4 regions of the Mesorhizobium sp. AR10 genome follow, and region 2 is predicted to be linked to each of the others. Evidence: predicted binding sites of a transcription regulator. Region 2 holds the regulator's gene; each other region holds the start of a gene.
What was found. Region 2 encodes PhoB, which activates phosphate uptake and scavenging genes when phosphate is short. Its sites were predicted from a motif close to TGTCATNNANCTGTCAT; they were not measured.
Positions count from the first base shown of each region.

Region 1: pstS (phosphate ABC transporter substrate-binding protein PstS) is a predicted target of PhoB. The motif match lies at 3,788-3,804, and genes of this name have one in related genera.
Region 3: phnF (phosphonate metabolism transcriptional regulator PhnF) is a predicted target of PhoB. The motif match lies at 4,299-4,315, and genes of this name have one in related genera.
Region 4: LHFGNBLO_RS08305 (PhoX family protein) is a predicted target of PhoB. The motif match lies at 1,504-1,520, and genes of this name have one in related genera.

Region 1 is NZ_CP080524.1:5,744,107-5,751,464, reverse strand. It holds gene LHFGNBLO_RS31630 (DUF808 domain-containing protein) at 1-634, opposite strand, end outside; gene LHFGNBLO_RS31625 (Na/Pi cotransporter family protein) at 756-2,486, opposite strand; gene pstS (phosphate ABC transporter substrate-binding protein PstS) at 2,581-3,615, opposite strand; gene LHFGNBLO_RS31615 (anhydro-N-acetylmuramic acid kinase) at 3,871-4,986, opposite strand; gene LHFGNBLO_RS31610 (hypothetical protein) at 4,985-5,251, shown strand; gene LHFGNBLO_RS31605 (SDR family NAD(P)-dependent oxidoreductase) at 5,241-5,924, shown strand; gene LHFGNBLO_RS31600 (MetQ/NlpA family lipoprotein) at 6,096-6,950, shown strand; gene LHFGNBLO_RS31595 (methionine ABC transporter ATP-binding protein) at 7,034-7,358, shown strand, end outside.
Region 2 is NZ_CP080524.1:1,656,038-1,663,395, reverse strand. It holds gene LHFGNBLO_RS11580 (sugar ABC transporter permease) at 1-444, opposite strand, end outside; gene xylF (D-xylose ABC transporter substrate-binding protein) at 594-1,634, opposite strand; gene LHFGNBLO_RS11570 (ROK family protein) at 2,008-3,252, shown strand; gene phoB (phosphate regulon transcriptional regulator PhoB) at 3,268-3,957, opposite strand; gene phoU (phosphate signaling complex protein PhoU) at 3,974-4,681, opposite strand; gene pstB (phosphate ABC transporter ATP-binding protein PstB) at 4,723-5,547, opposite strand; gene pstA (phosphate ABC transporter permease PstA) at 5,565-6,881, opposite strand; gene pstC (phosphate ABC transporter permease subunit PstC) at 6,878-7,358, opposite strand, start outside.
Region 3 is NZ_CP080524.1:1,973,978-1,981,335, forward strand. It holds gene phnL (phosphonate C-P lyase system protein PhnL) at 1-96, opposite strand, end outside; gene phnK (phosphonate C-P lyase system protein PhnK) at 99-875, opposite strand; gene LHFGNBLO_RS13065 (alpha-D-ribose 1-methylphosphonate 5-phosphate C-P-lyase PhnJ) at 872-1,771, opposite strand; gene LHFGNBLO_RS13070 (hypothetical protein) at 1,837-2,031, shown strand; gene LHFGNBLO_RS13075 (carbon-phosphorus lyase complex subunit PhnI) at 2,034-3,146, opposite strand; gene phnH (phosphonate C-P lyase system protein PhnH) at 3,148-3,759, opposite strand; gene phnG (phosphonate C-P lyase system protein PhnG) at 3,759-4,220, opposite strand; gene phnF (phosphonate metabolism transcriptional regulator PhnF) at 4,340-5,092, shown strand; gene LHFGNBLO_RS13095 (zinc-binding alcohol dehydrogenase family protein) at 5,366-6,382, opposite strand; gene LHFGNBLO_RS13100 (ABC transporter permease) at 6,455-7,358, opposite strand, start outside.
Region 4 is NZ_CP080524.1:1,025,338-1,032,695, forward strand. It holds gene LHFGNBLO_RS08305 (PhoX family protein) at 1-1,437, opposite strand, end outside; gene LHFGNBLO_RS08310 (hypothetical protein) at 1,642-1,980, shown strand; gene LHFGNBLO_RS08315 (phosphatase PAP2 family protein) at 2,000-2,716, shown strand; gene LHFGNBLO_RS08320 (helix-turn-helix domain-containing protein) at 2,973-3,230, shown strand; gene LHFGNBLO_RS08325 (SulP family inorganic anion transporter) at 3,322-5,031, shown strand; gene LHFGNBLO_RS08330 (glutathione S-transferase family protein) at 5,059-5,706, opposite strand; gene LHFGNBLO_RS08335 (amidohydrolase) at 5,995-7,143, shown strand; gene LHFGNBLO_RS08340 (DMT family transporter) at 7,207-7,358, opposite strand, start outside.

The DNA of each region.
Region 1 (7,358 bases), 2.0 Mb from region 2:
TCGATGTCATGCCGGCCAGCGCCAGACCGAGGTCGTCGGCCTTGACGATGAGAGCGACCGCGCCATAGACCGCAACTGTGATGCCCACGCCCACCACAGCCAGAATGACGGCTTGCGTCGCGAAGCCGCTGTCGGGAACCGAGCCCAGCGTGATGGCCATGATCTCGGCCGAAAGGATGAAGTCCGTCTTGATCGCGCTTGCCACCTTCTGGTCTTCGAAGGACTGTGCGCCGGGATCGATCGAGCCGAGTTCGGCCTCATGCTTGTGCGCGGCATGCGGCACGACGAGTTCGTAGATCTTTTCGACGCCTTCGTAGCAGAGATAGACGCCACCGATCATCAGCAGCGGCGTGATGGCTTGCGGCAGGAACAGGCTGAGCGCGAGCGCCACCGGCAGCAGGATCAAGAGCTTGTTCTTGAGCGAGCCGAAAGCGATCTTGCGAATGATCGGTAATTCGCGCGCCGCCGCAAAACCGGTGACGTAGCGCGGCGTGACGGCGGCATCGTCGATGACCACACCGGCTGCCTTGGCGCCCGCCTTGGCGGCCTGGCCGGCAATGTCGTCCAGCGACGCCGCTGCGACCTTCGCCAGCGCTGCGACATCATCGAGAAGGGCGAGCAGACCAACACTCATGGTCCTTCACTTAGCTCTGTTGCAGACAATGCGGAAGGGAGTGTCATTGCGAGGTCGGAAAAAGAGCGGCATCGCAAGATGGCGATGCCGCTCTGGTCGTTTGTTCTGCCGTCTTTGGCCGTTACTCGGCCGGTACCGCGCTGAAGCCGGTGTCTCCCATGGAGCGCGACGTGGCTTCCCGGCGTGCTGACGCACGGGCGAGCACGCTTTGCCGGTTGACGGATTTGCGCTCGGCATCGATGCGGTGGATCAGGATTTCCGCACGCTCGATCGAACCGAGCAGGGCCAGGATCGTGCCGCGTTCGGCGGCACCAGCATTCGGTCCGAGCGCCAGCGTGCGGGCACGCAGTTCCTCGACCTCCGGCAGATTGACATGGCCGGCCGGCATCTGCGGGTTTGAGATGCCGTAGGTCGGCAGGATCTCGCGCAGCGAGGTATCGAGCTTGTTCAACGCTACGTCGACGATGGCTTGTGCCGGGTTGCTGAACTTCTCGCGTTTGACGCGGCGCGCCACCTGATGCATCGATTCCGTCAAGGCAGCCGTGAAGTCGGCTTCCTCGATCAGGCTGGCGATCAGATCGAGTTGCTCATAGGGCAAATCCTCCTTCATCAGCGAAGCCGTGTAGGAACGAATGTCGCGGCTGAGGATGTCGGTTGCGAGATAGTGCTCGCCCGGATCCGACGGCGCCTTCTTGGAAGAGCGTGCGATGTCGAGGAACATTGCACCGGCTTCGAGGTGACGCGCCGTCTCCTGCTGAACGGCGGGAATGGCCTTGGCAAAATCACTGGCCAGCTTGCGGTCGAGGAATTTCGGTGTCGAGAAATCCTCCGCGTCCTCGGCATCCGTGCGACCGACACGCGACAGCACGCGCTCGAACACACCGATGAAAGGGAACAGCAACAATGTGTTGAAGACGTTGAAGAAGGTCGAGTAGAGGCCGACCGCCACCGGCACCAGGGGAAAGGTCTCCTTGCCGTCGACGATCACCGCAACGGCCGGATCGCCGCCAAAGAACTGCATGGCCCAACCCAGGACCTGGATGGAGACGAAGAACAGCGGGATGGTGATGCACACGCCGATGATGTTGAACGATATATGCGCATAGGCGGTCCGCTTGGCATTCTTCGAAAGGTTGAGCGAAGCCATCCACGATGTGATCGTGGTGCCGAGATCGGCGCCGAGTGAAAAGGCGACGGCGGTTGTCCAGTCGAGAATGCCAGCCGCGCCAAGGCCCATCACAATGCCGATGGTCGCAGAGGACGAATGGATCATGGCGGTCACGCCGGCAGCAATGAACACGCATTTGAGAAGGTTGAGGTAAGAGTCGGCCGTGAGGGTTTGCAGCAGCGCCATGACTTCGGGCAGGTTGCGAAGCGGGCGCAGTCCGCCAGTCATCAGATTGAGGCCGTAGAAGATCAGCGCGAAACCCATGCAGGCGAGCGCTATGTTCTTCACCTTTTCGCTCTTGGCGAAGCAATAGACCAGCGAGAACACGCCGGCCAGGATCAGACCGAGCGGACCGAGCGGCAGGGCGATGAGTCCGTTGCCAAGCGTGGTGCCGATATTGGCGCCCATGATCACGCTGATCGCCGGCCTCAAGGCGATGACACCGGCATTGACCAGACCGACGACCATGACGCTCATCGCGGTCGACGACTGGATCACGCCCGTGATCAGCGTTCCCGCCAGCACGCCCTTGACCGGCGTTCCGGCTGCCTTGGCAAGAAAGTCGCGCATCCGGTTGACCGAGAGCGCCTGGATGCCGTTTGCCATGAAGTCCAGACCGAGCATGAAGATGCCCAATCCGCCGATCACCGGCACCAGGATGTCCTTGAAGATATCTATGTCCATTTCACGCAATCCCCCAACAAGTCGCCAATGCGACGCGACACGAAGTTCAGCTCAATTGCTGCGCGAAGCAGCCCGGCACCGAGCGGCGCCCACCTCAGTTTCCGACAGGCACCTGCTTTGCCCAGTACTGCTCGATCTGCTCGACAAGCGCTTTCGGCAGCGGCACATAGCCGAGCGCGGTGGCGTCGCCAGCACCTTGTGCGAAGGCGAGCCGGAAAAGATCATGCACGCGGCGATAGCGATGTTCCGAACGGCCCGAGACCTGAACGACGGCGAACACCGCCGTGCTGATCGGGTATGCGGCATCTCCGCTGCGATCGGTCAGCGAAGCGAAGAAGTCAGTCGTTTCCTCCCAGGCAACGGAATTGGCCGCTGCTTGCACGCCTTGCGGATCCGGTTTGACGAAACTACCCGATTTGTTCTGCACCGCTGCGAAGGGAAGGCCGGCGCGCAGCACCTGCCCGTATTCGGCGTAGGCGATCGCCCCTTTGGTCGCCGCCACGGCACGAATCAGAGCCTTGGTACCTTCGGCGTCAGTCCCAAGCGGCCATTCGATCAGCGTGTCGGCTCCGAGCTTGGTCTTCCATTCTTCGCTGCTGGACGAGAGGAACTCGGTGAAGACATAGGTCGAGCCGGAGCCGTCCTGCCGATGGACGACGCTGATGGCCAGATCGGGCAGGGCTATTCCGGGATTGAGCGCCTTGATCGCGGGATCGGACCAGGACTTGATCTTGCCGAGATAGATGTCGGCGATGACAGGGCCGGAGAGGCGCAGGCCTTGCTCCGGCAAGCCGTCCAGATTGGTGACCACCGCGATGCCGCCCATCACGATCGGAAATTGCTGCTGGCCATTCCTGGCGAGGTCGCTCGGCGGCACGGGAACATCCGTGGCCGCGAAATCCAGTTCGGGCTGCGCAAGCCGCATGAGGCCGGCTAGAGAGCCGACCGGCTCATAGTCCACGCTCCAGTCCAGCGTGAAGAAGTCGCCGCCGTCGGCGCGCGCATTCTTGTATGCCGTCGCCCATTTGCCGATGATCGGCGCAGCCAAGGTCGACCCGGCACCGCGAATAGGCTCAGCCTGCGCCGCGGTCCCGACGATGGCCACGGCAAGCGTTATGGCACCTGCCAATTTTGAAACCGCCGCCCAGGTACCGCGCAATGACACTAAATTTGTTGAAAACATAAATAGAATCCTGATTGTATTGCCGCCGCCGGTCTGGCGGACACATCAATAGTTATGCGCCCGGTGAAATGAGGCGCCGGCCAAAGACAAGATCACTGGTAATTTGTATTAATTTTTCTTAACGATTGGATGACAGGAATCCCTGCGCGGGATTCTTTTCGGTTACGTCAAACCGGGACAAAACCCGGCATCGTCGTTACTCTAACCGGCGAGCCGTCCGCCGCGCATCGGCTGCGGCACGCCGGTTGTACTCGGGAAGCTGATCGGCAGGCCTCTGAGCACGCGCACCGCCAGGAAAGCAAAACACTCCGCCTCCACCGCGTCACCCTTCCAGCCGAGCGCCTCGGCCTGCACGACCTCGACACCGGCGCGGCTGGCAAGCATGGCCATCATCGTGGGGTTGTGGCGGCCGCCGCCGCTGACCACCAGCGTCTTCGGCCGGTGCGGCAACAGATCGAGCGCCTTGCCGACGGCAGAAGCCGTGAACGCCGTCAGCAGCGCCGCACCGTCCTCGGCATCCATGCCGTCCGCCATCGCCGCGCCGAAATCGAAACGGTCCAGCGATTTCGGGTAGAGCTTGGTCAGATAAGTGTGCTGCAGCAATTTCGACAGCCGGGCTTCATCCACTGTTCCCGCCCTGGCCAGCGCGCCGTCGCGATCCATTTCGCCGAGCCCTTTCGACTTGATGAAATCGTTGAGCGGCGCATTGGCCGGTCCGGTGTCGAAGGCAACGACATTGTCCTTGCCGTCCCACCAGGTGATGTTGGCGACGCCGCCGAGATTGAGCACCGCCGTGTCGCCGCTGGCATCGGCATCACGCAGCAGCGCGGCGTGATAGGCCGCCGACAGCGGCGCGCCTTGCCCGCCGGCGCGTATATCGGCCGAACGGAAGTCGTAGGCCACCTTGGTTCCCAGTATGGCATGCATCAGTTCGCCGTCGCCGAGCTGGCGGGTGTCACCGAGCCGGCCGGGTTGCGGGGCGCGATGCAGCACGGTCTGGCCATGGAAGCCGACGACGCCGATATCGGCCATGGTCAGGCCGTAGCTTTCGACAAGGTTCTTCACCGCCACGGACTGGGCGCGCGTCAGCGCTTCTTCGGCTTCGGCAAAGATCGCCGGCTCCGGTCCGTCGAAGTTCCAGATCCTCGCCTGGCGCAACGTCTCCTCCAGCAGGGTGCGAATCGCTGTGGGGTAGGGGGCCAGCGTATAGGTGCCGAAATCCTCGATGCGCTCGCCGTCGGTCTTGATCAGCGCGACGTCGATATTGCCGTCGAGAACGGTGCCGGTCATCAGGCCGACGGCCCAGATTGGTTCCATGGTCAAGTTCCTCTACGACACCGCTGTAGCAGTGTTGCGATTCCTTCTGGATTCACGTGTCGGACGGATCGGCTCGTCAGGCAAGACCTTCGCCGACATCGGATCGCGCGGAACCTGCCGGCAGCGTTTTTCGCAAGACGGTGAAAATGGAGCAACCCCGTTCTTGCCTCTTGCCGTCGAAGGCGCGAGCCTGTGTGACCAAGGACATCGGCATCGGGCCGAATGTCCACACGCATATCGCAAGGAGGAACGACATGACATCTGAAGTCGCAGTGATCGCCGGCGCGGGCGCGGGCCTGAGCGCTTCGCTGGCGCGCCTTCTGACCAGGGAAGGGTTTCGGGTGGTGCTGGCCGCCCGCAACACCGGCAAGCTCGCGCCGCTGGTCGAGGAGACCGGCGCGCTGGCCGTCGAAACCGACGTCGCCGATCCGGCCTCCGTCGCCAGCCTGTTCGAGGCCGCCGACAAGGCCGGCCCTCTGGCACTTGCAGTGTTCAATGCCAGCGGGCGCACGCGCGGACCGATCGCCGAGATCGATCCCGATGCGGTCAAGCAGGCCTTGCTGGTTGGCGCCTATGGTGGCTTCCTGGTCGGCCAGCAGGCGGCGCGTCGGCTGCTTGTCCGCGGCTCCGGCTCGATCCTGTTCACCGGCGCCTCCGCCAGCATCAAGGGCTTTCCAGGCTCGGCCGGCTTTGCCATGCCGAAATTCGGCCTGCGCGGCCTGGCGCAGTCCATGGCGCGCGAGCTTTCGCCGAAGAACATCCATGTCGCGCATTTCATCATTGACGGCCAGATCGAGCCGTCCGGAAAAAAACCCGACCGGCCGGATAGCCAGCTGTCGCCCGATGCGATCGCCGAGACCTATTTCGCTGTTCATCGTCAGCATCGCAGCGCCTGGAGTTTCGAGGTCGAGCTTCGGCCTTGGGTCGAGACGTTCTGATCGGCCCGGCGTGCCGTTCTCGCAAGTGTGGAATCTTTGAGAGAATATTCCTGGCTCGGTGTTTGAGAAGAAATGCGGTTCTTTGATCCGGCAAACAGCATTGCCGATGATGTCGTCAAGGTTTGGCATTCCGCCTCGCCGATATGACTTCAGGATTACGAGGGATCGACAATGTTCGAACGCGGAAACGCTTCCAAAGCTCATCTTTCATCGGCAATCAGCCGGCGTGCTGCCCTTGCGGTACTTGTTGCCTCAGCCGTCACGCTTGTCGGCTTGGCAGCGCCCAATCAGTCGTTCGCCGAGGATAAGAAGGCGATCAAGGTCGGCATCATCAGCGGCGAGGACGAGGATGTCTGGCGCGTCGTTGTCGCTCAGGCGGCCGAAAAAGGCCTGACCGTAGAGACCGTGGTGTTCAACGACTACACCCAGCCCAACGAGGCGCTCGAGCGTGGCGAAATCGACGCCAACGCCTTCCAGCACAAGCCCTATCTCGACAACCAGATCAAGACGCAGGGTTATCATATCGTCCCGGTCGGCTACACCGGCGTCTGGCCGATCGGCCTCTATTCGAAGAAATACAAAGAGGTCGCCGACCTGCCCGAGGGCGCGGTCATCGGTCTGCCGAACGATCCCTCCAACGAAGGCAGGGCGCTACGCGTCTTGCAGAACGAGGGTGTGCTCAAGCTGAAGGACGGCACCGGCATCCTGGCGACGACCGTCGACATCGCCGAAAATCCCAAGAAGGTCGTCATCAAGGAACTCGACGCCGGCATTGTCGGCCGCTCGGTGGAGGATCTCGATGCGGCCGTGGTCAATACGGACTGGGCGCTGAAGAGCGGCCTCGGCCCGGAAAACCGCATCGCCCAGGAGCCCGTCGCCGACAATCCCTACCGCAACTTCATCGCGGTCAAGGCCGGCAATGAGAACGAGGCCTGGGTGAAGACACTGGTGGCGTCCTATCAGAACGAGGCGGTGAAGGCCGAGTTCGACAAGGTCTACAAGGGCACAGGGATCAGCGCCTATTGATCGGGGCATGGTTGGCAGAAACAGGCGGTCCGCAACAGAGCGGGCCGCCATCGCATTTGCGGAGCGCCGGAACAGGAAGCTCGATGAACCAGCATTTCACGGCATCTGCCGAAATAGCCGATCCGGCGGTCAGCCATCCTCGCGGGCTTGAAGATGTTGTCCGTCTCACTGACCTGAAGCGTCGCTTCGGTGCCACGCCGGCGCTTGACGGTGTCTCGCTCACCGTGCGCAAGGGCGAGATCCTCGGCATCATCGGCCGCAGCGGCGCCGGCAAGTCGACGCTGATCCGCTGCCTCAACGGCCTGGAACGGCCCGATTCCGGCCAGGTCTTCATCGAAGGCCGCGAGATCAGCCGGTTCGGCGAACGCGAGCTGCAGCCGCTGCGGCGCATCGGCATGATCTTCCAGC
Region 2 (7,358 bases):
GCCCTGGAATGCGCCGATCAGGAGACCGAGCACCACGCCGGCGGTCAGCGCGATGATCCAGAGCCAGGGATCTCCAAGTTGGAAGCCGATGACGCGAATGAGGAATTCGGCCTGTGCCACGCCCATGATCATACCGATCACGCCTTCGACGGAACCAACCGAAAGGTCGATGTTGCGCATGACGATGACCAGCACCATGCCGGTCGCCATGATCGCGACCGAGGAGGTCTGCACCGACAGGTTCCAGAGATTGCGCGGCGTCAGGAAAAGCCCGCCCGACAGGATGTGAATGCCCACCCAGATGACGAGCAACGCGCCCACCATGCCGAGCATGCGCGTGTCGAGCTCGGTTGCCTTGAGGAAGCGTCCGACGGTGCTGAGTTCGGATGCACGCGCCCGGTCTGCCGGCGTATTGGCGACCGGCGTGTTGGCAGTGTCGGTCATGATGTCCTCCCACCGGTTTGCCGTCTGGCGCGGATGCCGGAAACACGATGCTATTTGCTTTCCGCAGTCATTTGAAGCGGAAAGCCCCTTGAGAAACGCCGCGGCTTTGGAGCCGCGGCGCCGAGATCGAACCGGGATCCGGTTCGGTTTTAGTTACAGGCCGCGACGCTGCCCGCGGCGACGCCCGCACAGACCTCGTCCTTCTTGATCCAGCCGGCATCGATGACGACGTTGAGGTTGTCCTTGGTGATCGCGATCGGCGTCAGGAACAGCGAGTTGGTCTCGTTGCCGCCAGGCGTCGTGAACTTCACGGCGTTCGGGATCTTGTCGAGCGCAGTGCCAGCGGCCAGCTGCGAGGCGATCTCGGCGGCGTTCTTGCCGAGTTCGCGTGCATCCTTCCACACCGACACGGTCTGCGTGCCCAATGCAACGCGGTTCAGTGCGGCATGGTCGCCATCCTGGCCCGACACCGGAACCGATCCTGCCAGCCCTTGCGCCGTCAGAGCGGCGACGACACCGCCGGCGGTGCCGTCATTGGCTGCAACCACCGCATCGACCTTGTTGTCGTTGGCGGTCAGGAACTGCTCCATGTTCTTCTGGGCGTTGGCCGGCAGCCAGCCGTCCGTATAGGCCTCGCCGACATTCTTGATCTTGCCGCTGTCGATGGCGTCCTTCAGCACTTCCATGGAGCCGGCGAACAGGAAATCGGCATTCGGATCGGCACCCGAGCCCTTGATGAAGACGTAATTGCCTTCCGGCTTCACCTTGAACACTTCGCGGGCCTGCATGCGGCCGACTTCCTTGTTGTCGAAGGTCAGATAGAACACATCCTTGTTTTCGATCAGCCGGTCATAGCCGACGACCGGGATGCCTTCATCCAGCGCCTTCTGCACCGCCGGCCCGATGGCCGAGGCGTCCTGCGCAAGGATGATGAGCGCGTTGGCGCCTTGCGAAATCAGGCTCTCGACGTCGGTCAGCTGCTTGCCGGGATTGGACTGCGCGTCGGCGGAAATATACTTGTCGCCGGCGGCCTCGATCGCCGCTTTCATCGCGGCTTCGTCGGTCTTCCAACGCTCTTCCTGGAAGTTCGACCACGAAACGCCAATGACCTTGTCCTTCGCCTGGGCGACCGACGCGAGCGTCAGCGACATGGCGACACCCGCCAGGATGGCGGCTGCGAATCTCTTCATAATATCCTCCCTGCGCCGCGTGCGGCGCGACCAAACTGGCCCGAAGGCCGGCACAAGGCTCTATTTTTTCGAGCCCCGAAAAAATACTGATCTAACACCAGAGCACTGTCAACATCGATTCTGATGGATTTTGATGTGCTGGTGACTTTTTTTCGAGGCTCGGAATAAATAATGACAGGCTCCCCTGCTTCTGCCAATATTTGCTACGGCGTGTCGCCCAAAGTGCGCAGTGGTTTTGGGATGACGACACGCACAGGAACTATACCCTAAAATGCGTCGCGTGAGTCCATTCAGACGCAACGCACTTTAGGCGTCGCCGACGGCCTATACGATCAAGAGAGGCCGCGACGACGACCGGGAGGAAGACAGAACCATGTCGGTTGGAATCCGCCACGACGACTTGCGCCGGCGCAACCGGGCGATGGTGCTTTCGGCCGTGCGCCGGGCCGGCCAGCCGTCGCGCACGGAGATCGCCGCAACCACCGGTCTCAGCCATTCGACCATATCGGCGATTTCCTCGGACCTAATCGGGGAAGGCATCCTGGCCGAGAGCAAGGCCAGCGAGGCTGTCGCGCTGAAACGCGGCCGCCCGCAAGTCGGCCTTGGCCTCAATCCGGAAGCCGCGGCGGTCATGACCGTGGTGCTGTCGCTCAACTTCCTTTCCGTCGCCGTCATCGACTATGCCGGCCAGCTGGTCGCCGAGGAACAGCGCCGGCTGGACACGCTGAGCATGCCGCGCGACGAACTGATCGGGGAATGCGTCGCCATCGTCCGCCGCCGGCTCGAAGACGCCGATCTCGACGTCCACAGCATCGCCCGCATTGCGATGGGCATTCAGGGCATCACCGATTCCCACGCGCGCGCCATGCTGTGGTCACCGATCACGCCGCTGACCGACATTGCTTTCGCCGACATACTGGAGGCCGAATTCGGCATTCCGGCCACGATGGAAAACGACTGCAACATGATGGCGGTGGCGCTGCAGTGGCGCGATCCCGACCGCTACCGTGACGACTTCATCGCCATCCTGCTCTCGCACGGCATCGGCATGGGGCTGGTGCTGAAGGGAGAGTTGTTCACCGGCACCCATTCCTCGGGCGGCGAGTTCGGCCATATGATCCATCGCCCGGGCGGCGCGCTTTGCCGTTGTGGGCGGCGCGGCTGCGTCGAGGCCTATGCCGGCAACTACGCCATCTGGCGCAACGCCAGGCAATTGGGCGAGGACGCCGAGCCGGTCGCCGACGTCAGCGACGCCGACATGCGAACTCTGGCAGCTGCGGCACGTGAGAAAGACGGGCCGGAGCGCGAGGCCTACCGCAAGGCTGGTGAAGCGCTGGGCTTCGGTCTCGGCAGCCTGTTTGCGCTGATCGATCCGGCGCCGGTCGCCATGGTCGGCGTCAGCGCCGCCGCTTTCGACCTGATCGAGCCGGCACTGCGCGAGGCCATCGCCCAGACGGCCGGCGGCCAGCATTCGAAATCGATCTCCTTCGACACCGAGCCGAATGAACTGCCGCTGATCCGCGAAGGCTGCGCCATGCGGGCGCTGAGCTTCGTCGACCAGGAGATTTTCGCACCAGGCGCGCAGGCCCGAACGGTCACCGGAAAGAACGTGGCCTGAATTCAAACCGGGCGACTAGTCTTCCCTGATCGCGTATCCCGCACCACGGATCGTCCGGATGACGTCGGGCATGCGGCCATTGTTGACCGCCTTGCGCAGCCTGCCGACATGCACATCCACCGTGCGTTCGTCGATGTAGATCGTCTCACCCCAGACATTGTCGAGCAGTTGGCTGCGCGAGAACACCCGGCCGGGATGCCGCATCATGAATTCGAGCAGCCGGAATTCGGTCGGCCCGAGCCGGATTTCGCTCTTCTTGCGATAGACCCGGTGCGATTCGCGATCGAGCACGATATCGCCGACCTTCAGCACACTGGACAGCACTTCCGGCTTGGCGCGACGCAGCAACGCCTTCACCCTGGCCATGAATTCCGGCGTCGAGAACGGTTTGACCAGATAGTCGTCGGCCCCCGTCGAGAGGCCGCGCACCCGGTCGCTCTCCTCGCCGCGCGCGGTCAGCATGATGATCGGCAGCCGTTCGGTTTCCGGCCGCATCCTGAGGCGCCGACAAAGCTCGATGCCGGAAACCGCTGGCACCATCCAGTCCAGCACCAGAAGATCGGGGACGTTTTCCTGCAGCCGGATTTCAGCCTCGTCGCCGCGCGTCACCACCTCGACCTGGTAGCCCTCGGATTCGAGATTGTAGCGGAGCAGCACGCCTAGCGGCTCCTCGTCCTCCACCACCATGATGCGTGGCGCGATCATCGACTGGTCACCCCTGTCATGCCGCCGGCGCGGACATCGCCGTTTCGTCCTGCTTGGGACGATTGGCAGGCAATTGTGAACCGGTCAGCACATAGTAGGCGTTTTCGGCGATGTTGGTGACATGGTCGCCGATGCGCTCGAGATTCTTGGCGCAGAACAACAGATGCGTGCATGCGGTGATGTTGCGCGGGTCTTCCATCATGTAGGTCAAAAGCTCGCGAAACACCGAGGTGTATTTGACGTCGATGCGCTCGTCGTTGTTCCTGAGCGTGGCGAGCGCTGCTGCGTCCGCGGCTGCATATTCCTCGATGACCCCTTGCACCTGGACCAGCACCAGCTGCGCCATCACATCGATGGAGTGCGAGAGGTCGCGCGGCGTGACGCTGAGGCCGACGGTGCCGACGCGCTTGGCGATGTTCTTGGCAAGGTCGCCGATACGTTCGAGATCGCCAGCCATGCGGATCGAGCCGACGACCGCACGCAGGTCGTTGGCCATCGGCTGGCGCTTGGCGATTAGCGTGATGGCGCGGTCGTCGAGCTCGCGCTGACGCGCATCCATGATGGCGTCGTCGGAAACGACACGCTGCGCCAATGCGTTGTCCGAATTGAGCAGCGCCTTGGTCGAGCCGCTGACCATCGAGCGGGCCAGGTCGCCCATGTCGCGGATCAGCTGGCTGATCTGCTCCAGATCCTCATCGAACGACGCGACGGTATGTTCACCCATGATCTTCGTCCTCGTGTCTGAAACTTCGCTGTCAGAACCGCTCAGCCGAACCGGCCGGTGATGTAGTCCTGGGTGCGCTTGTCGTCGGGGTTGGTGAACATCTTGTCGGTGGCGCCCTCCTCGACCAGATAGCCGAGATGGAACATCGCCGTGCGCTGCGACACGCGCGCCGCCTGCTGCATCGAGTGGGTGACGATGACGATCGTGTAGTTCTGGCGCAGTTCGTCGATTAGTTCCTCGACGCGAGCCGTGGCGATCGGATCGAGTGCCGAACAGGGCTCGTCCATCAGGATCACCTCGGGCGACACGGCGATGGCGCGCGCGATGCACAGACGTTGCTGCTGGCCGCCGGAAAGGCCGGTGCCTGCCTCCTGCAAGCGGTCTTTGACCTCGTTCCAGATCGCCGCCTTCTTCAGACTCGATTCGACGATCTGGTCCATGTCAGCCTTACGCTTTGCCAGTCCGTGGATGCGCGGGCCATAGGCGACGTTCTCATAGATCGACTTCGGGAACGGATTGGGCTTCTGGAACACCATGCCGACACGCGCCCTGAGTTCGACGACGTCGATGTTCTTGTCGTAGATATCCTCTTCGTCCAGCGTGATCTTGCCGGTCACCCGCGCCGAGTCGATTGTGTCGTTCATGCGGTTGAGGCAACGCAGGAAGGTGGACTTGCCGCAACCGGAGGGGCCGATCAGCGCCGTCACCTGGTTGAGGCGGACGTCGAGATTGACGTCGAACAGCGCCTGCTTGTCGCCGTAGAACACGCCGACCTTGTCGCCGCGCATCTTGATCACTTCGTTCGACTTGGCGTTCATTTTGTCGCCCACTGCGTTTTCAAGGGACTGTTCGGTCATGATGTTCATACCAAAATGCCTTTTTTCTACCAGCGCCGCTCGAACCGACGCCGAAGCACGATTGCGGTGATGTTCATGGCCATGAGGAAGACGAGCAGGATGATGATGGCGCCCGACATACGCTCGACGAAGGCGCGTTCGGCCTCGTTCGCCCACATATAGATCTGCACCGGCAGCGCGGTGGCCGGATCGAAAGGTGTCGTCGGATAATCGGCGACGAAGGCGACCATGCCGATCAGCAGCAGCGGCGCGGTTTCACCGAGCGCACGCGCCAGGCCGATGATGGTGCCGGTAAGGATGCCGGGGGCGGCAAGCGGCAGGATGTGGTGGAACACCATCTGCATCTTGGAGGCGCCGAGACCAAGCGCTGCCGAGCGGATCGACGGCGGCACGGCGGCAAGGGCAGCGCGCGTCGCGATGATGATCGTCGGCAGCGTCATCAGCGTCAGCACAAGGCCGCCGACGAAGGCGGCGGAGCGCGGCATGCCGAGGAAGTTGATGAAGACCGCAAGGCCGAGCAGACCGAAGACGATCGAAGGCACCGCGGCCAGATTGTTGATGTTGACTTCGATCAGGTCGGTGAAGCGGTTCTTCTTGGCGAACTCCTCCAGATAGATGGAGGCGGCGACGCCGATCGGCAGCGCCAGCAGCAGCACGATCACCATCATGTAGAACGAGCCGATGATCGCCACGCCCATGCCTGAGGTTTCCGGGCGGCTGGAGGCACCATAGGTGAACAGGCCGGTGTTGAAATGCTCTGCCATTGCGCCGTCGGCCCTGAGCTTGTTCATCCAGGCGATCTGCTGGTCGGAAACCTTGCGGCGTGCTTCCTCGACGCCGAGGTCGATCTGGCCCTTGAAGGCCGAGTCGAGATTGGCGGCAGCGAGAATGTTGACGTCGCGCGTCAAGCCGATCACCGACGGATCGGCGGCGACGATGTCGCGCAACTGGACGCGGGCGCCCTCGGACAGGAAGCCCTTGAGCTTCTGGATCGTCGGCTTGTCGTCGGGATTGATGCCGAGCTTGGCGATCAGTGCCTTTTCGGCAAGCTTGGGATAGTTCGCCTTGATCAGCACGCTCGGATCGGTGGCGCGCTTGTTGGAGGGATCGATCACCTTCTCGTCGAAGGAGATCGGCAGCGACACCGTCGTCTGCCAGAAGGCGGTGTAGCCCTTCGAGACGATGGTGATCAGCATGATGGCCAGGAATGCCAGGCCGACGGAAATCGCCATGACTCCGTAGATGCGGAAGCGGCGTTCGGCGGCGTAGCGGGCCTTCAGGCCGATGTCGCGGCGGGGATGCGCAACGGCACCCGCCATCGTGTCCATGGGGATGTCGGTCATTCGTACTGCTCCCGGTACTTGCGCACGATGTAGAGCGCGACGATGTTCATCACCAGCGTCAGCGCGAACAGTGTCAGGCCGAGCGCGAAGGCGACCAGCGTCTGCGGAGAATTGAACTCGAGATCGCCCGTCAGCTGATTGACGATCTTGACGGTGATGGTCGTCATCGCCTCGAACGGGTTGATGGTGAGATTGGCGGCGACGCCCGCCGCCAGCACGACGATCATCGTTTCGCCGATGGCGCGCGAGGCGGTCAACAGGATGGCGCCGACGATGCCGGGAAGTGCTGCCGGCAGGATGACGCGCTTGATCGTCTCGGAACGCGTCGCACCGAGGCCGAGCGAGCCGTCGCGCATGGCGCGCGGCACCGCGGTGATGATGTCGTCGGACAGCGAGGACACGACCGGGATCAGCATGACACCCATGACCAGGCCGGCGGTGAAGATGCTCTGGCCCTGGATGAAGGGCGAACCGCCG
Region 3 (7,358 bases), 320 kb from region 2:
GAACGAGACATCGGCGACGACCGGTAGTTTGATGCCGTCGCGCAGATGCATGGTGAAGCTCTTGGCGACGTCGGAGACAACGAGGGGCGTCGGCATGGTTACACCTGCAGGATGGAAGAAACGAGCAACTGCGTGTAGGGCGCACGCGGATCGTCGAGCACGCGGTCGGTGAGGCCGCTTTCAACGACGCGACCGTCCTTCATCACCATCATGCGCTGCGACAAGAGACGCGCCACCGCGAGATCATGGGTGACGACGATGGCCGCCAGGCCGAGAACCGTGACCAGTCCGCGCAAGAGGTCGAGCAGGCGCGCCTGCACCGAGACATCGAGCCCGCCGGTCGGCTCGTCCATGAACACCAGCCGCGGCCCGGTGACGAGGTTGCGGGCGATCTGCAGGCGCTGGCGCATGCCGCCGGAAAAGGCGCGCGGTTCGTCGTCGATACGGTCCTCGTCGATCTCGACGCGCGACAGCCAGTCGACCGCCGTGGCGCGGATCTTGCCGTAGTGGCGGTCGCCCACCGCCATCAGCCGTTCGCCGACATTGGCGCCGGCCGACACCGTCATGCGCAGTCCATCGGCGGGGTTCTGGTGGACAAAGCCCCAATCGGTGCGCATTAGGAAGCGGCGCTCGGCCTCGCTCATGCGGTAGAGTTCGCGGAACTGGCCATCGCGCATGCGGTAGCTGGCGGTGCCGGAACTGGGCAGCAACCGCGTCGACAGGCAGTTGAGCAGCGTCGTCTTGCCGGAGCCGGATTCGCCGACCACCGCCAGCACCTCGCCGGGCCACAGGTCGAAGGTAACGTTCTCGCAGCCGACGCGAGAGCCATAGAATTTGGACAGCGCGGAAACGCGCAGCAGCGGTTCGTCGGTCATTGCGCCGGCTCCATGTTTCCTGGGGCAAGTGGGGTCTCGGGCGCAAGATGGCCGCGGTGCCCCTCTTCGCGGCGTTTCTCGCAATGATCGGTGTCGGAGCAGACGAACATATGGCCGCCATGGTCGTCGAGAATGACCTCGTCGAGATAGACATTCTCGGCCGCACACAGCGCGCAAGGTTGGTCGAAGGTCTGCACCTCGAACGGATGGTCCTCGAAGTCGAGGCTGACCACATCGGTGAAGGGCGGCAGCGCATAGATGCGCTTTTCGCGGCCCGCGCCGAACAATTGCAAAGCCGGCGATTGATGCATCTTCGGATTGTCGAATTTCGGCGTCGGCGACGGGTCCATCACGTAACGGCCCTCGACCTTGACCGGATAGGCGTAGGTGGTGGCAATGCGGCCGTGCCTGGCGATGTCCTCGTAGAGCTTCACATGCATCAGGCCATATTCCTCCAGCGCATGCATTTTGCGCGTTTCGGTCTCACGCGGTTCGAGGAAGCGCAGCGGCTCGGGGATCGGCACCTGATAGACCAGAATTTGGCCGGCACTCAGCGGATGTTCGGGGATGCGGTGGCGGGTCTGGATGATGGTGGCGCTGGCGGTGTCGGTCGTCACGGCGACATTGGCGACCTTCTTGAAGAAGGCACGGATCGAGACCGCATTGGTGGTGTCGTCGGCGCCCTGGTCGATGACCTTCAGCACGTCGTCGGGGCCGATGATCGAGGCGGTGACCTGGACGCCGCCGGTGCCCCAGCCATAGGGCATCGGCATTTCGCGCGAGGCGAACGGCACCTGATAGCCGGGGATGGCGATGCCCTTGAGGATCGCGCGGCGGATCATCCGCTTGGTCTGCTCGTCGAGATAGGCGAAGTTGTAGGTGGCGATGTCCGTCATGGCGATCACATCCACATTGTGCTATCTAATTGGCGTCCAGGACGCGGAAACAGGGGCGAAATCGGATGACCGAAACCGGTTGGATGCATCTCGGAATTCTGCTGCTGGTGCTCGCCGGTGTGGTCGGCCTTATCCTTCGAAGAATGGTTCTTCCTGCAGCCAGGGAAGGCGCGCATGGCGAGAACATTGGCGGCAGCAGCGGAGGGCATGGCGGCAATTTGTACGACAGCGGCGGCGGTCATGGTGGGTCGGGCGACTAGGCTCATTCCGCGGCTTCCTTCTTTTCTTCCAAGGAGCCCATGTTCTCGCGAGCGTCGTGCTCGGCGCGCATGCGGCGCACCAGATCAAGCTCGGCCTGGAAGTCGACATAGTGCGGCAGCTTCAGATGTTCGACGAAGCCGGTCGCCTGAACATTGTCGGAATGCGAGATGACAAACTCCTCATCCTGAGCAGCAGCGCCGACATCCTCGCCGAGTTCGGTTGCGCGAAGCGCCCGGTCGCACAGTGCCATCGCCATCGCCTTGCGTTCGCTCTGGCCGAAGACCAGGCCGTAGCCGCGGGTGAATTGCGGCGGCGCCTTGGCTGAACCCTTGAACTGGTTGACCATCTGGCATTCGGTGACGCGGACGCTGCCGAGCGGCACGGCAAAGGGCAGTTCCGGGACGTCGAGTTCCAGCTCGACCTCGCCGATGCGGACCTCGCCGACGAAGGGATGGTTGCGGGCATAGCCGCGCTGGGTGGAATAGCCGAGTGCCAGCAAGAAACCCTCATCGCCACGCGACAGCGCCTGCAGGCGAATGTCGCGCGCCATCGGGAATTCCAACGGCTCGCGGGTTATGTCGCCGGGAACATGGTCCTGCGGCATGTCGCCATCGGGCTCGATCAGACCTTCGCGGGCGAGGATCGCGGAAACGCGCGGCATGGCTTCCGCCTCGCTTGCGCGCTGCTGCGGTTCGGCAACGTCGCCGCCGGCGGCAAGGTCAGGATCGAGCAGCCGGTGGGTGTAGTCGAAGGTCGGGCCGAGCAGCTGGCCGCCGGGCAGGTCCTTGTAGGTCGCCGACACGCGCCGTTCGACCAGCATTGCGGCGGTGTCGATCGCCCTGGTGTAGCCGAAGCGGGGCAGCGTGGTGCGGTAGGCGCGCACCAGGAAGATTGCCTCGATCATGTCGCCGCGCGCCTGGACGATGGCGAGTGCCGCCAGCTCGCGGTCATAGAGCGAGCCTTCGCTCATCACTCGGTCGACGCCGAGCGCCAATTGCTCGACGATCTGGTCGAGGCGAAGTGCCGGCACCGAACGGTCGCCGCGCCGGCGGTCGGCGAGCAGCTTGTGAGCGTTGGCAATTGCCGCTTCGCCACCTTTTACCGCGACATACATCTCACGTCTCCATCGTCTTGATGCGCGTGGTGCGCGGCAGGCAAGCGATGCCGTCCGGCGTTGCGAGGATGACGTCGACGCCGCGTGGGAAGCGCTGATTGTTCTGCCTCCACTGTTCGACGAAATGCCGCGGCATCTGCGCCGGCGCGATGGTCGCCGTGCTTTCGATGCCGGGACCTTCGAGCGACAGCGGGGCGCCGGAGACGAGATCGCTCACCTGCAGGATCAGCGTCGTGGAGCGGTCGGGATAGTCCTGCGTGCCTTGTGAAAAGCCGTCGAGCGACATCATCTCGGCGGGCGTCGCGATCAAGGCGAAATGCGCATCGGCCGGCGTGTTGGCCTCTGGTGCGCCGCTGTGGAAGCCAAGCCAGGATTTGACCGCTGCGGAGGCCTGCAAGGTCGGATCGAGCCAAAGCGGCGTGTCGTTGTCGCAGAGCGCTAGCGCAATAGCGCCGGAGCCTGCCGACAATGGCAGCGGTGGGCGGGCGAAGACCGGCAGGGATTGCATGGTGCCCGGCCGCGCCATGGCGTCCATCACGGCGCGGAACACGCTCTGGGCATTGAACACCGGATCGGCGAAGCCGCCAACGATCGACTGTGTTGCGATATCCATCAGTCTTCTCCGCGCACCATGGTGAAGAAATCCACCTTCGTTGCCGTCGTCTCGGCCCGGCGTTTTTCGCGCGCCTCGGCCAATGCCGCCTGCAACGGGGCGATGAGTTTGGTCTGGACCTCGTCGCGATGCGCGGAATCCTGCCAGAGCGCATCGGCGATCGCCGCCAGCCTGGCCTTCTGCTTGTCGCGGCCAAGCGCGTAGCAATGACCGACCTGCCCCGACGCAAGCCGCACGGTGGCGCGCGTGACCGTCGCCTCGCCGACATTGAACGGCGCGCCGCCGCCGCCAATGCGGCCGCGCACGGTGACCAGACCGGTTTCGGGACCGCGCAGAAATTCCGCTTCCGAGGGCAGGCCCGCTTCGTTCCAGAGGCGGACGATGTCGTCGCCGGTGGATTGCGCCAGCGTTGCCATGACGACCTTGCGCTCAGCCTGATCGCGCGCTTCCTGTCCTCGCATCGATACTTCCTTCGCACTTGAATTTGTCTAGTGATATAGACATCTATACAAATTATACCTATTATCTAACGTGTGTCCATGACGGGTGGATGACATTGGCGAAAAGATCCGGGGGCGAAATGGTCGGGCAGCAATTGGCCAACAGCATCGAGCGACGCAGCGGCGTTTCGCTGTGGCGGCAGATCGCCGACCAGATCCTGCATTCGATCGCCGTCGGCGACTTTGCCGAAAATGCCGCGCTGCCGCCGGAAGTCGCTCTGGCCGAACGCTATGGCGTCAACCGCCATACGGTGCGCAGTGCCATCGCTGCGCTGGTCCAGGACGGCGTGCTCAGGGCCGAGCAAGGGCGCGGCACCTTCGTGCTGTCGCGCAAGCGGCTGTCCTATCCGATCGGCGCCCGCACACGCTTTTCGGAAGGCCTGCAAGGGCAGGCGGTCGAGCGCCGAAGTGTTCTGCTCGAGTCGGCGGTCGAGCCGGCCAGCCGGCGGGTCGCCGAGGGGTTGGGCCTTGGCAAAGGGTCTGATGTGATACGCCTGGAGACGCGCGGCGAAGCCGACGGGCAGCCAGTGTCGCGTGCCACCAGTTGGTTCGAGGCGAGGCGTTTCGCCGGCATTGAAGTCGCCATGGCGGAAACCGGATCGGTGACCGCTTCGTTTAAACGCTTCGGCGTCAGCGATTACCTCCGGCAATCGACGGTGCTGTCGGCGCGGCATGCCGATGCTGCTGACCTTGCCGACCTCGATCTGCAGCCCGGAGCCATCGTGCTGGTTGCGGTCGCCGTCAACGTCACGGCGGACGGCCAGCCGATCCAGTTCGCCGAGACACGGTTTCCTGCGGAGCGGGTGGAACTGAAGCTGTCGGCGGACAACTAGCCTTCGTCATCCTTGGGCGAAGCAGGAGCGCAGCTCCGTCGCGGAGACCCAAGGATCCATGCCGCGATCTCGGGCGAAGAGCCCAGCGGAGCAGAATTCTGCACCGACGCAACGCTTCGAAGTCACGGCATGGATCCTATGGTCTGCGCCGCGTCGCTTCGCTCCTTGCTCCGCCATAGGATGACGAAGCGATGGATGTTTCGGCCAGTCGCCAAGGCATGCGATCTGCCAAAGTCCGCATTTATCGACCTGTCGAATCTTGTGCCGGACGTCTTACCCCACCTCGATCACAGCCTTGATCAGGCCGGATTTCTCATGCGCCCAGCGGGCGAGGTCGCGCGGCGTATCGCCAAGCGTCGTGCGGTGGGTGACGAGTTTTGCCAGTGGCACCGCGCCGTTGCGGATCGAAGCGGCGACATGGTCAAAATCGGCGCGAAGAGCGTTGCGGCTGCCGATCAGCGCCATCTCGCGCTTGTGGAATTCGGGATCCGAAAAGGCGATGTCGTCCTTGACGACGCTGACCAGGACCAGCGTTCCGCCATGGGCGACATGGGCAAAGGCCGACTGGACCGACTGGGTGTTGCCGGTGGCATCGAAGACGACGTCGAAGCCTTCGCCGCCGGTCGCCTCTCGCACTAGGCCGGCCGCCGTCGCCTGTGAAGCATCAAGCGTCGTGAAGTCGAGTTCGCTTGCGGCAAAACCCAGCCTTTCGCTGCTCATGTCGAGCAGCGTCACGTCGAGACCGGCGATGCGGGCAAACAGCGCTGTGCCGAGCCCGATCGGCCCGGCGCCGACGACCAGCGTGCGGGCGCCGGGCTGGGCATGGGCGCGGCGCACCGCATGCGCTCCGATCGCCAGGAATTCGACGGCGGCGGCATCCGCCAGCGACACGCCGTTTGCCGGATAAAGATTCTGCGCCGGCACCAGGATCTGCTCGCCCATGGCGCCGTCGCGATGGACGCCGAGCACCTCGATCTTGACGCAGCAGTTCGGCTTGCCTTGCCGGCAGGCGATGCATTTGCCGCAGGCGAGATAGGGGTTGACGATGACCGGTTCACCGACCGCAAGGTCGACACCTTCGCCGGTCGCGATCACGGTTCCCGACACTTCATGGCCCATGATGCGCGGATAGGCGAGGAACGGGTGCTTGCCCTCGAAGATGTGGTAGTCGGTGCCGCAGATGCCGACATGGCTGACTGCCACCAGCGCCCAGCCGGAGGGTGGTGCGCCAGGTGCGGGGCGATCTTCCACAACAAGGTCGCCGGGCGAACGGCAGACGACGGCTTTCATGCTTCGATCCAGTCGGTTCATGGCGCCACCGGCCTGGCTGTCGCCGGGGCCGGTGGTCTTGCCTGTGGTGGTCTACTTGCCGCGGCGGCGCAGCCCGTCAAAATAGACGATGATGATGATCAATGCGCCGGTGATGATGCGCTGCCAGAACGAGTTGACGTTGAGCAGGTTGGCGCCGTTGTTGATGGTGGCTAGGATGAAGGCGCCGAGCAGCGGCCCGTGAACAGAGCCGACGGCGCCGAACAGCGAGGTGCCGCCGATCACCGACGAGGCGATGGCCTGCAGTTCCCAGCCCTCGGCCTGGGTCGGGTTGCCGATGCCGATGCGCGCGGCCAGCAGCACGCCGACGAATGCCGCGCACAGGCCCGACAGCGTATAGGCCATGTAGATGGTGCGCTGGACATTGACGCCGGACAGGCGGGAAGCCTCGGCATTGGAGCCGACCGAGAAGAGATAGCGGCCCCATCGGCTGTGGTGCAGGAAGATGTAGGCGGGGATGCCGACCAGGATCACCATCCAGAACAGGTTGGGGACGCCGATAAAGGAATTTCGCGAGAACGCCGTGAAGGTGTCGCTTTTGATGTTGATCGAATTGCCGTTGGTCATCAGCAGGCCGATACCGCGCAGCGAGGTCAACGTCGCCAGCGTGATGATGAAGGGTGGCAAGCCCATCTTGACGATGCCGAAGCCGTGGAAAATGCCGATGGCGACGCCGGCCAGAAGCGTCACCAGAATGGCGATCCAGATGGGGAAGCCGGCATTTATCATCATGGCGACGATGACGGTGGCGAAGCCGACCACGGCCCCGACCGACAGGTCGATACCGCCAGTGATGATGACGAAGGTCTGGCCGACCGCCATGATCGCGATCATCGAGCCCTGCCGCAGCAGGTTCGAGATGTTGTTGGCGGAGGCGAAGCTCGTTGTCGAAACGGAAAGCAAGATCCAGAGCACAACCAGCAACGCCAGAAGCGTC
Region 4 (7,358 bases), 630 kb from region 2:
CTTGCGCTTCGAATTGTTGGTCAGCATGACATAGACCTTGCCGTTGGCGGCGTTGGGCTGGATGTCTTCGGGGCGGTCCATCTTGGTGGCGCCGAGCAAGTCGGCGGCACGGCGCGTCTCGATCAGCACGTCGGCCTGGCTGGCAAAACCATTCTCGGTCGTCAACGGACCTTGGCCAAAGACGATCGGCAGCCATTCGATGGAGCCGTCCTCGGCGAATTGGGCGACATGCAGCGTGCCATCGTCGAGCAGGTCCATGTTGGCGGCGCGGTCGTTCGGGTTGAACGTGCCCGTGGTGACGAATTTGTAGACATAGTCGAAGCGTTCGTCGTCACCGAGATAGAAGACGACATGGCCGTCCTTGGCGACGATCGATTCGGCGCCCTCATGCTTGAAGCGGCCCATGGCGGTGCGCTTCCGCGGCATCGAGGTCGGATCGTTGACGTCGACCTCGACGATCCAGCCAAAGCGATTGGCCTCGTTCGGCTCCTTGGCGAGATCGAAACGGTCGTAATGCGCGCCCCACTCATAGGCGCCCTCCGGGATGCCGAGGCGCTTGTAGTTGGCGGCTTCCTTGTGGTCGGCCGGCAGTTCACCGGAGAAGTAGCCGTGGATGTTTTCCTCCGCCATGACATAGGTGCCCCAGGGCGTGACGCCGCCGGCGCAGTTGTTGATGGTGCCGATGACCTTGGTGCCGGACGGGTCAGCATTGGTCTTGACGCGGTCGTGGCCGGCGACAGGGCCGGACAGCGCCATTTCGGTGTTGGAGGTGATGCGGCGGTTGAGCTTGCCGTCGCGCACGACCTGCCATTTGCCTGATACCTTGCGGATCTCGACGATGGTGCCGCCATGCGCTGCCATCTCGACATCGACCTGTTCCTTGCTGAGCGGTGCCACTTCGAGCGCCTCGCTGCCGTCCTTTTCGACGATCCTGACGATGCCCGGAAACATCAGATGCGGGTTGGTATATTCGTGGTTGACCACCAGCAGACCGTGCTCGGCCGAGCCGTCGATCGGGATATAGCCGACATAATCATTGTTGTAGCCGAACTGCTTTGCTTGTGCCTCCGCCGACTGTTTTGTCGGATCGAAGTCCGGCGAGTCGGCAAACAACGGATCGCCCCAGCGCAGCAGCACGTCGGCGTCGTAGCCCGGTGCGACGTGATGCGTGTCGTCGATGCCAGCTTCAAGTTCGTCGAAGGAGAAGGCCGAACCCTCGGCGGCGCGGGCGTTGTCGGCGGCGACCAGAGCCAGCGGGCTGACGGTGGCGGCGATGACCGAGACGGCCAGCGAACCTTTCAGGAAACCGCGGCGCGAGAACCGTGCGGCGATGATCTCGCCCATGGTGCGGTTGTCGGTGGCATTGGCGCCTGGCCCATCGCTTTCCTCGAGCAGGCTGGTGCGGAAATGAGTGTCTGGGGAATGATGTCCGGTCATGGGCTTGCCTCTGGCTTCGTGGGATGGCTGGAGCATGTTGCCTGACCGACCGCGTAAAGCCGGCGGATCACAGCTTGATGACGAAGCCAGCCAATTTCCACACTGATTTGATGCCGGCGATCGGCCCGGCTTGACCACGACCGGCGCTTCGGAAACAACGTCTGCGAAACGCGCGGCGAAGGCCGCATCATGAGGGGCAAGAAATTGAGTTTCTGGGGACTGGTGCAGCTCGGCATTTCGACGGTGATCTTTCTGCTGGCAGCGACGGCGGCGAAGCAATGGGGGCTGTCGCCAAGCCTCGGCAAGATCGTTCTGACACTGGCGCTGTATTCGCTGGGCAATCTGGTCATGCTGCGGTTGATCCGGGAATTCGGCATGTCGGTGTCGTTCAGCCTATCGGCGGTCATCCAGCTTGTATCGGTGAATGTGGTGGCGCTGGTCTTTTTCGGCGAGCGCGTCAATGCCTTGCAGGCGACCGGTATCGTGCTCGCGATCGGGGCGGTGGCGCTGATCACGCTCGGGCCCTATCTGCAAGGTCGATGATGCGACGGTCTGCCTGATGATAAAGAAAACCGCAAGCACACTGGCCAACTGGATCGAATTCCCGGTGCTGCTGGCCGGCCTGGTCATCGCCGCCGGGCTGTGGGCGTTCGAGGAACTGATGGAGGTGGCGCGCGCCACCACGCCGCACGCCTTCGACACCGAAATCCTGCTCGCCTTCCGCAAGGCAGGCCAGCCCGACAGCCCGATCGGCCCGCTCTGGCTGGAAGGGGCGATGCGCGACATCACCAGCCTTGGCAGCGGCAGCGTGCTGGTGCTGATCGTAGCGGCGGTGATCGTCTATCTCCTGCTGATCCGCAGGCCGGCGACCGCCCTTTTCATCTTCGTGGCGGTGGCCGGTGGTCAGGTGCTGTCGAGCCTGCTGAAAGCCGGCATCGACCGGCCGCGCCCCGAACTCGTCTCGCATCTCGTCAACGAGACGACGCTGTCCTTTCCGAGCGGCCACGCCATGCTGTCGGCAGTGACCTATCTGACGCTTGGCGCGCTGGCATCACGCTTCCTGCATGGGCGAACGACAAAGATCTACGTGCTGGCGCTGGCGGTGCTGACGACGTTACTGGTCGGCATCAGCCGCATCTATCTCGGCGTCCACTGGCCGTCGGACGTGCTGGCCGGCTGGTGTGCCGGCTTCACATGGGCGATACTGTGCTGGCTCACTGCCCGGGCGTGGCAGCGATGGCGCGGGCAGGCCTACGGTGACAGCGAGACTGAAGATTAATCAGCCGGTTGATCAGTCCGTGTCCGCAGCCTGCCAGCAGGAAAACCGCCGACAGCAAGGCTGCCGATGACATCAAGGCCCTGGAAATCTTCACCTGCATCTCCCGTCAATGACGATCAACAAGCATGCTTGTCTTGTTCCCCGCCATCCGGCTCCCCGAGAGTGATCATGTTTCAAACATGCATAATAATGCTTGAAACATCACCATGATTGTATTATACGTTGATACCGCAGACTCAGACGGGGATTTTGGCCGATGATCACTGCCGCGCAGATGCGCGCCGCGAGGGCGCTGGCCGGCGTCGATCAGAAGACGCTCGCCGAGCGCGCCGGGGTTTCGCTTCCGACCATCCAACGCATGGAAGCAAGCGACGGCGTGGTCAGGGGCGTGGTGGATACGCTGATGAAGGTCATCCAGGCACTCGACGAGGCCGGGGTGGAGCTGATCAGCGAAAACCAGGCCAGCGAGCGCGGTGGCAGGGGCGTACGCCTCAAGCAGACGGCGCCGCGTTAAACCCTCCGCCGAGTCGGCAGACATAAGTCGCGACGCGACCGCCGACGTTCCTGCCGACGATCCCGCCGCCTTCACGGAGCGGAAGGCATTCATGGACCAGAGCCGTAGGGCAAGCCGGCATCCGGCGCGGCCGACATTTTCCGAACTGTTCACGCCGAAGCTGGTGACGGTCTGGCGCGAGGGTTACCACCTGGCGCAGTTCAAGGCCGACTTCATGGCCGGACTGACCGTCGCCATCGTGGCGCTGCCGCTGTCGATGGCGATCGCGATTGCGTCGGGGGTGACGCCGGAGCGCGGCCTGTTCACGGCCATCATCGGCGGTTTCATCGTCTCGGCACTCGGCGGCAGCCGTTTCCAGATCGGCGGCCCGGCCGGCGCCTTCATCGTGCTGGTGGCGGCGACGGTGCAGCGCGAAGGCGTCGACGGACTGCTCCTGGCAACGATGATGTCGGGCGTCTTCCTGCTCGCCATCGGCTATCTCAGGCTCGGCACCTACATCAAATTCATCCCCTACCCGGTGACGGTCGGTTTCACCGCCGGCATCGCCATCATCATCTTCTCCGGCCAGATCGTCGAATTGTTCGGGCTGAAGCTGACGGGCACCGAACCCGGGCCGCTGCTGCCGAAGCTGATGGCGATCAGCGAGGCGGCCGGCACGCTGAACATATCGGCGACGCTGGTGGCGGCGCTGACAATCGCCACCATCGTCGGGCTGAAGCGGTGGCGGCCCGGCTGGCCGGGCATGCTGATCGCCGTCGGGCTGGCCTCGCTGGTGGTGGCGCTGCTGGCTCTGCCGGCGGAAACGATCGGCACGCGCTATGGCGGCATTCCGCGCAGCCTGCCCTTCCCGGCGCTGCCGGCGTTCAGCCTCGACAAGGCGATCGCGGTGTTGCCGGACGCTATCGCTTTCGCGCTGCTCGGCGCCATCGAATCTTTGCTGTCGGCCGTCGTCGCCGACGGCATGACGGGACGGCGACACCGCTCCAATTGCGAGCTGGTGGCGCAAGGCTTCGCCAACATCGCGTCTGCCCTGTTCGGCGGCATGTGCACCACCGGCACCATCGCCCGCACCGCCACCAATGTGCGGGCCGGCGCGCATGGGCCGGTCTCGGGCATGCTGCATTCGCTGTTCCTGCTGGTCTTCATGCTGGCGGCGGCACCGCTGGCCAGCTACATCCCGCTTGCCGCCCTTGCCGGGGTGCTGGCGGTCGTCTGCTGGAACATGTTCGAAAAACAGGCCTTCGCCACGCTGCTGCGCGCTTCGCGCGGCGACGCGCTGGTGCTGATGGCGACCTTCCTGATCGTCGTCTTCCGCGATCTCACCGAAGGCATCGTCGTCGGCTTTGCGCTCGGCTCGATCCTGTTCATCGACCGCATGGCCAAGAGCATCGCGGTGGAGGCAGACCAGTCGCTGGCGCAGGAGGATGTCGCCGACAGCACCAGCGCCTATGACGCCAGCGAGGCGAGCGATGCCGATACCGTCGTCTATCGGATTTCGGGCGCCTTCTTCTTCGGCGCCGCCTCGACCGTCGGCACAGTGCTCGACCGCATCGCCGACCAGCGCAAGAATTTCATCCTCGACTGTTCGGCGGTGCCGTTTTTCGATTCGACCGCAGCCAATGTCATCGAAGGCGCCGCCCACAAGGCAAAGCGCGCCGGCGTGCGTTTTATCATATCAGGCGCCTCGCCACAGATACGGCGCATGCTGATCAACCACGGCGTCAAGCGCCCGCTGGTGACCTACGCCGCCTCGATCCGCGACGCGCGGGCGCAGCTGAACGGGAAACGAGGGACGCAGTAGCAACCGGGGTTGCCGGCCGCTGGCCACTCAGCCAGTCAGTTGCTTGCCGGTGTTAACCGCCAATTGAGCATCGAAAGCACGCTTGTAGGCAGACCGCGCTTCGCCGCGGGCCACATAGGCGGAGAGGTTCGGATCCAGCATACCCGACGCTTTCACCCTGAGCAGCACCGACACCATCATCAGGTCGCCCGCGCTGAACGCGCCATCGAGCCAGTCGGCATCGCCAAGGTGACGGGAAAGTTGGCCCAGCCGTGTGCGGATGCGATCCTCGACGAGAGGCATGCGTTGCGCGGACCAGGGCTTGTCGCCCTCGAGGATCCTGGCGGTTACGAGTTCAAGGATCGGCGGCTCCACCGAGCTGAGCGCGGCGAACATCCATGTGATCGCGCGCGCCCGGGCATTCGCATCGTCTGGCAACAGGCCCGCATGGCGCTCCGCGATATGGAACACGATCGCCCCCGTCTCGAACAGGCCGAGATCGCCTTCTTCGTAAGTCGGAATCTGCCCAAAAGGATTAAGCGCCAGATGTGCGGGTTCCTTCATCGCCCTGAACGAAACAAGACGAACCTCGTAGGGTTGACCCACTTCTTCCAGCGCCCAGCGAACGCGCGTATCGCGCGCCAGTCCCTTGCCGCCATCTGGCGACCGTTCAAAGGCTGTGATGGTCGGGGTCATTGAAGGCTCCGGATGATTGGCATGATGCTGTCGGGCGTGATGTGCGTGATTGCGACTATGTTTTCTATTTGGTTCTTGAGCTTTGTATCCAGAGGACGAACGACCGGCGCGGCTCCCGACAACTTGCCTCGATTTCTCTGGGCCATGGGATTTCGCGGTCCGATTCTTCTGCGCGGCCGTTACCGGTGAACGACCTGAAACCCTTCCGTCGGCGAAGGTCTCAAAATGGCGCTTGGCAGAAATTCGGCTGCGCGTGCTATGAAGAATTCAGCGAAAGCGGAGAAAAACGTGACCCTGACCAATCGAGACATTGTCGAGCTTACGGCGTGGCGGCGCAAGCTGCACCAGCATCCGGAAATCTCGAATGAAGAGGAGAGGACCGCGCGGGAGGTCGTCGACTTCCTCGCCGATACAAGGCCGGACAAGGTGCTGACCGGATTGGGTGGGCACGGCGTGGCGGCGGTCTATGAAAGCGGCAAGGCGGGACCAACGGTGCTGTTTCGCTCGGAACTCGATGCGCTGCCGATCCACGAACTTTCGGGTGCGCCCCATTCATCGCTCGTGCCAGGCAAATCGCATATGTGTGGCCATGACGGACACACTGCGATCCTCGCGTCCCTTGGCCTTCAGCTTGGGCGCACGAGACCCGCTCGAGGCCGTGTCGTGCTGATGTTTCAGCCGGCGGAAGAAACGGGCAACGGAGCAGCCGGCGTCGTCGCCGATCCGCGCTTCGGCGCGATCGCGCCGGATTTCGCTTTCTCGTTGCACAATCTGCCGGGCGTACCGCTCGGCGAGGTCCGACTCAAAACGGGCGTGGTGAACTGTGCATCACGCGGCATGCGCATCGTGCTGGACGGGAAGACCGCGCATTCGTCCATGCCGGAGACCGGCGTTTCGCCCATGATGGCAATCAGCCAGCTGATGCCGGCACTGCCGGCGCTCGGGCGCGGAACCTTCGCCGACGACGACTTCAGCATGGTCACCGTCACCCATGCCACGATGGGCGAAGCCGTGTTCGGCATCGCGCCCGGTTATGCCGAGGTCTGGGCGACGCTGCGCACCCGCCGCGACGACCGTATGGCAAACCTGTGTGCTGCCGCGGAAGCGCTGGTCACGCGAATCGCCGGCGAGCATCGTTTGTCACCACGGTTCGATTATCACGAGGTGTTCGTTGCCAGCGTCAACGCACCGGAGGCGGTGGAACATCTGCGGCTGGCGCTCGATGAAGAGGGCGTCTTGCATGGAGAGGAAGGCCTGCCGATGCGCGCCTCGGAAGATTTTGGCGTGTTCGGCCACAAGGCAGCGTCGGCCATGTTCTTCCTGGGCGCAGGCGAGCGGTACCCGGCACTGCACAATCCGGACTATGACTTTCCCGACGACCTGATCCCGATTGGGTCAAAGGTATTCATGCGCACAGTGCGCAACCTTCTGGGCTAATTTCAGCTGAAGTCAGGCGGCAGCATCACAATGGCGCCGCCTGAACTCCAGGGCAGTGCTTCCTCAAACGGTCGCTTCGATTGGCTCGGCAAGCTTCGGGTTTGCGCGCGCAGCGATCAGGCAGCCGACGACGATCAGGCATCCACCTGTCAGCGTGGTCCAGGCTGCCTCCTCGTCGAAGAAAAACCAGCCAAGCGCGATCGCCCAGATGAAGG